DNA from 2 places in the Enterobacter sp. RHBSTW-00175 genome. Region 2 is predicted to be linked to the other one. Evidence: predicted binding sites of a transcription regulator. Region 2 holds the regulator's gene; the other holds the start of a gene.
The links. The regulator CRP, encoded in region 2, controls carbon source genes, mostly activating them, when cyclic AMP is high. The targets are predictions, from matches to a motif close to ATGTGANNNNNNTCACAT.
Positions count from the first base shown of each region.

Region 1: focA (formate transporter FocA) is a predicted target of CRP. The motif match lies at 1,235-1,252, and genes of this name have one in related genera.

Region 1 covers NZ_CP055930.1:3,821,293-3,824,447, reverse strand. Annotated here, with positions in the region: gene ycaO (30S ribosomal protein S12 methylthiotransferase accessory factor YcaO) at 1-904, shown strand, start outside; gene focA (formate transporter FocA) at 1,311-2,168, shown strand; gene pflB (formate C-acetyltransferase) at 2,220-3,155, shown strand, end outside.
Region 2 covers NZ_CP055930.1:1,671,627-1,674,781, reverse strand. Annotated here, with positions in the region: gene HV107_RS08005 (YccS/YhfK family putative transporter) at 1-1,517, opposite strand, end outside; gene crp (cAMP-activated global transcriptional regulator CRP) at 1,575-2,207, opposite strand; gene HV107_RS07995 (OsmC family protein) at 2,518-2,922, shown strand; gene HV107_RS07990 (phosphoribulokinase) at 2,989-3,155, opposite strand, start outside.

The DNA of each region.
Region 1 (3,155 bases), 2.1 Mb from region 2:
TACGGTCACCGAACTGCTTCAGGGCCGTAGCCTGAAAGACCTCGACGTGTTTACCCCGCCAACCTTCGACGACGAAGAAGTGGCTGAACACGCGAACCTCGAAACCCACTTCATCGATTCAAGCGGTTTGATCTCCTGGGATATGTTTAAGCAGGATGCGGACTACCCGTTTGTAGACTGGAGCTTTGCAGGCACCACTGAAGAAGAGTTCGCCACCCTGATGGCCATCTTCAAAGCTGAAGATAAAGAAGTCTATATTGCCGACTACGAACACCTGAGCGTATACGCTTGCCGTATTCTGGTACCTGGCATGTCTGATATTTATCCGGCAGAAGATCTGTGGCTGGCAAATAACAGTATGGGTGCGCATCTTCGTGAAACACTACTGTCTCTGCCAGGTAGCGAGTGGGAAAAGGAAGACTATCTGAACCTGATCGCGCAACTGGACGACGAAGGTCACGATGACTTTACCCGTGTGCGTGAGTTGCTCGGTCTGGCAACCGGTAAAGACAATGGCTGGTATACCCTGCGTATTGGTGAGCTGAAAGCGATGCTGGCCTTAGCAGGTGGTGATCTTGATCAGGCGCTGGCATGGACGGAATGGACGATGGAGTTCAACCAGTCTGTCTTCTCCGCAGAACGCGCAAACTACTACCGTTGCCTGCAAACCCTGCTGCTGCTCTCGCAGGAAGACGAACGTCAGCCGCTGCAATATCTGAATGCCTTCGTGCGTATGTATGGCGCAGACGCTGTAGAAGCTGCCAGCGCGGCCCTGAGCGGTGAAGAACCGTTCTACGGCCTGCACGCTGTAGATAACGATCTGAAAGCCTTCCCGGCACATCAGTCGCTGCTGAACGCGTATGAGAAGTTACAGAAGGCTAAAGCCGCTTACTGGTCAAAATAAGCGCATATAACATTACCAACTGTAGGCGGATTCAATCGTCTGGGCTATATTACGGGGCAATTTCATTGCCCCGTTTTTTTATTTCTTTCGCAATGATTTTTGATTGTAATAATAAAGTTAAATATGGGTAAATATAATAATACTTACCTAAGCTTGACTGTTACTTTTTATGGTAAATACTCCATTTTAATTAACTGTTTTACGGGAGCGCGCACGAAAAAATTCAACTCTTTTCATAACTTTTAAAATTTATTTTTATACGGATAATCAAATACTTACTCCGCTTTCGCTGTAAAACCATACACATTGCGGGCCTATAAGCCAGGCGAGATATGATCTATATCAATTTCTCTTCTATAATGCTTTGTTAGTATCTCGTCGCCGACTTAATAAAGAGAGAGTTAGTGTGAAAGCTGACAACCCTTTTGATCTTTTACTCCCAGCTGCGATGGCCAAAGTTGCCGAAGAAGCGGGTGTCTATAAAGCAACGAAACACCCGATGAAGACCTTCTATCTGGCGATCACCGCGGGTGTGTTCATCTCCATTGCTTTTGTCTTTTACATCACTGCCACAACCGGTACTGCCACAATGCCTTTTGGCATGGCTAAACTGATTGGCGGTATTTGCTTCTCACTGGGACTGATTCTTTGCGTCATCTGCGGCGCTGACCTCTTCACCTCAACGGTGCTGATTGTCGTCGCAAAAGCGAGCGGAAGAATAACCTGGGGCCAACTGGCGCGTAACTGGTTAAACGTCTATGTTGGTAACCTGATTGGGTGTCTGCTCTTTGTTTTGTTGATGTGGTTATCTGGCGAATACATGACCGCCAACGGCGGCTGGGGGCTTAACGTCCTGCAAACCGCAGACCACAAAATGCACCACACATTTATCGAAGCTGTCGCTCTTGGCATTCTCGCAAACCTGATGGTCTGCCTGGCTGTCTGGATGAGCTACTCTGGTCGTAGCCTGATGGACAAAGCCATGATTATGGTTCTGCCGGTTGCGATGTTTGTTGCCAGCGGCTTTGAGCACAGTATCGCAAACATGTTTATGATCCCTATGGGAATTGTAATCCGCAACTTTGCGAGCCCGGAGTTCTGGACCGCGGTTGGTTCAACCCCGGAAAGTTTCTCTCACCTGACTATTATGAACTTCATTACTGATAACCTGATCCCTGTCACTATCGGGAACATTATCGGTGGGGGTCTGTTAGTTGGGTTGACATACTGGGTCATTTACCTGCGTGGCGACGACCATCATTGATGGTTATCTCAGGCAGTAAATAAAAAATCCACTTAAGAAGGTAGGTGTTACATGTCCGAGCTTAATGAAAAGTTAGCCACAGCCTGGGAAGGTTTTGCGAAAGGTGACTGGCAGAATGAAGTAAACGTCCGTGACTTCATTCAGAAAAACTATACCCCGTATGAAGGTGACGAATCCTTCCTGGCTGGCGCAACTGACGCGACCACCAAGCTGTGGGACAGCGTAATGGAAGGCGTTAAACTGGAAAACCGCACTCACGCGCCAGTTGATTTTGACACCTCCGTTGCATCCACCATCACTTCTCACGATGCTGGCTACATCAACAAAGCCCTTGAGAAAATTGTTGGTCTGCAAACTGAAGCACCACTGAAACGTGCAATCATCCCGTTCGGTGGCATCAAAATGGTTGAAGGTTCTTGCAAAGCGTACAACCGCGAGCTGGACCCAATGCTGAAAAAAATCTTCAGCGAATACCGCAAAACCCACAACCAGGGCGTATTCGATGTTTACACCAAAGACATTCTGAACTGCCGTAAATCTGGCGTTCTGACTGGTCTGCCAGATGCGTATGGCCGTGGCCGTATCATCGGTGACTACCGTCGTATTGCACTGTACGGTATCGATTTCCTGCTGAAAGACAAATACGCGCAGTTCGTTTCTCTCCAGTCTGATCTGGAAAACGGCGTAAATCTGGAAGCCACTATCCGTCTGCGTGAAGAAATCGCTGAACAGCATCGTGCACTGGGCCAGATCAAAGAGATGGCGGCTAAATACGGCTGCGATATCTCTGCTCCTGCGACCAACGCTCAGGAAGCAATCCAGTGGACTTACTTCGGCTACCTGGCCGCTGTTAAATCTCAGAACGGCGCAGCAATGTCCTTCGGTCGCGTATCCACCTTCCTGGATGCGTACATCGAACGTGATATCAAAGCAGGCAAAATCACTGAACAAGACGCTCAGGAAATGATTGACCACCTGGTCATGAAA
Region 2 (3,155 bases):
GGCCAGAGCCAGACCAGGCCGCCAAAGGCAATCAGGCAGCCAATCAGGGTGTCGACCAGGCGGGCGAGAATAAACTGTTCGCCATTGAGCGTGAGCAGTTGCAGGGTGTATACCGCAGTGACCGTAAAGCCCACCATCGCCCAGCCATAGTTCTTGCGAATAATCAGGTAGCTCACCATGGTGACAGCCAGCATCCCCAGCAGCGTATAGCCTTCCGGTACGTGAAAGTGCAGCGTCACCCCGGCAATGATAAGCCCCGCGATTGTGCCACCTGCCCGGTGCAGAATGCGCACCCGCGTAGCACCGTAACCGTTCTGCGTAACAAACAGCACGGTCATTAAGATCCAGTACGGTTTCGGTAAGTGCAGCGCGACGCCCATCAGACTGGCGGTGCTAAGCATCACGCTGATACGCGCGGCATTACGCAGCGCGGCAGATTTCAGTGACAGATAGCTTTTCAGGGCTGGCAGCAGCGGCAGACGCTTTTGTTTATCGGCCATCAGGTCACGGGGGTAAAGTGGCCGCTGAGTCCGCAGGACACGGGCGATGCGGCTGAAGTGCCACGCCGCAAATTGGCCCACCGGGTTTTCCGCGTGCTGATGGGCAATTTTCTCCAGCGCCCCCAGCTGTTTGTCCATGTTAAAACGCGTGGGATAGCGGTGATACAGGATATCGTCAGCGAGAATGCGCAGGCGCGCTGCCACGGTTTGGGCGTTCCAGCGGATCACCGCCTCGGCGTGGCTACGTTCGACCAGCTTTTGCACCTCCTGCGGATGATGCAGGCTCACAGAGATATGTTCCTGTAAATCCAGACCGACCTGGAAGATACGCAGCAGTCGCTTATAGTCATGATTTTTATTGGCGGCGAGCATGTGCAACTGCTGATAACACTGGCTAATCAGATCGACGACTTTTTGCTGGCGCGCCAGCAGCGGCGGCAGCGATTTTTCCGGATCCGTATGCTGAGTGAGCAGGGTGTACTTGGCTTCGCAGTAGTCGGCAAGCTGCACGTAGAGCAGGCTGAGCGATTCGCGCAGCGGTTGTTCGCGCCACAGGCGGAACCAGATCCAGTTGAACACGCCGTACCACAGGGTTCCCAGCGCGTAGATGAGTAGCGGCTCCCACACCGGCATATTCCCGGCGAGGCTCAGCGTGAAGATGGCGGCAATCAACGACGCGGGCAGCAACCGGGCATGTAGCGCGCTGATTTCAGCGGTCACGCCAAGCGTCATGGCCAGTACGGTCAGGATCAGGGGAAGCGGAATATCACGGGCAAGCAGCAGTTGTACAGCGAGGCTACAGCCTGCAAACAGACAGCCGCCAATAATCAGGCGCTTGAAGAAACGTTTATGCGGTGTGTCCAGACCTGCAATGTTGCAGCAGGCAGGAACCAGGGAGAACAACAGACCCTGTTGCAGATGGCCCAGCAGCAAACCCACGGCCACAGGAAGGCACAACACCAGCGTTTGTCGCAGTGCGTAGTTAACTTCCGGGTGATAAATTAGCCTGCGCCACATGGGGAGTAGAGACAAAAACGGCGTGACACCTTGCGATGGCACGCCGTTTGACCGGAATTAACGTGTTCCGTAAACCACGATGGTTTTACCGTGGGCGGAGATCAGGTTCTGGTCTTCGAGCATTTTCAGAATACGGCCCACTGTTTCACGGGAGCAACCCACGATCTGACCAATTTCCTGACGGGTAATTTTAATTTGCATTCCGTCCGGGTGGGTCATCGCGTCTGGTTGTTTCGCCAGGTTCAGCAGAGTCTGAGCGATACGGCCCGTTACGTCCAGGAAGGCGAGGTTACCCACTTTCTCAGACGTGACTTGCAGGCGGCGAGCCATCTGCGAAGAAAGACGCATCAGGATGTCAGGGTTAACCTGAATCAGCTGACGGAATTTCTTGTAGGAGATTTCGGCCACTTCACACGCGGTTTTTGCACGAACCCAGGCGCTACGTTCCTGGCCTTCTTCAAACAGGCCCAGTTCACCGATGAAATCGCCCTGGTTCAGATAAGAAAGGATCATTTCTTTCCCTTCCTCATCTTTGATCAGCACTGCCACCGAGCCTTTGACGATGTAATACAACGTTTCCGCTTTTTCACCCTGGTGAATCAGCGTGCTCTTCGATGGGTACTTATGAATGTGGCAATGAGACAAGAACCATTCGAGAGTCGGGTCTGTTTGCGGTTTGCCAAGCACCATGCGCTGTTATCCTCTGTTATAAGCTGTCACCAGAGTCATAAGATGCATCCAGACTCTGGGGTTGCAATCGAATTCTTACCCATACCCTGGGAAGTCGGCTGTCGTAATAGTCGCAGCCAGTAAAGTTTGATGTCCTCTGCATACATGTGTAACGTCAATGTATTACTGTAGCATCCAGAGTGTTTTAGCATAGCTTTTGTCGCGTGTCTCCTGGTGTCTCGCTTCAGCATGATGCAGGTCGCCTTCCGTTGCGAGAAATGTAACGTACGCGTAATCTGTCACCAAAAATGCAACGTTGGAGTTAATGAATATGCAAGCGCGTGTGAAATGGGTTGAAGGTTTAACGTTCCTGGGCGAATCCGCTTCCGGACACCAGATTTTAATGGATGGGAACTCCGGCGATAAAGCACCAAGCCCAATGGAGATGGTGCTGATGGCGGCGGGTGGTTGCAGCGCAATTGACGTGGTGTCGATTTTGCAAAAAGGTCGTCATGACGTGACGGATTGCGAAGTAAAACTCACTTCTGAACGCCGTGAAGAAGCACCACGCCTGTTTACGCACATCAATTTGCATTTTATTGTGACCGGCAAAGAGCTGAAAGACGCTGCGGTATCACGTGCGGTGGATCTTTCTGCGGAGAAATATTGCTCCGTGGCGTTAATGCTGGAGAAAGCGGTAAAAATCACGCATTCGTATGAAGTGATCGAGGCTTAATGCAAGGGGCATCATACGCGTTGATGCCCTCACCCTAACCCTCTCCCACGGGGAGAGGGAAAAGGATCACGCGATCTGCTTCCCTTCCATCAACCGCTGCACCAGCGGTGACATAATCAGTTCCATCGCCAGCCCCATTTTCCCGCCCGGCACTACCAACGTATTCATATGCGAAATGAATGAGCCTTGCAGCATGGCCAGCAGCCAGGGGTAATCAATGCCTTCGAGATTGC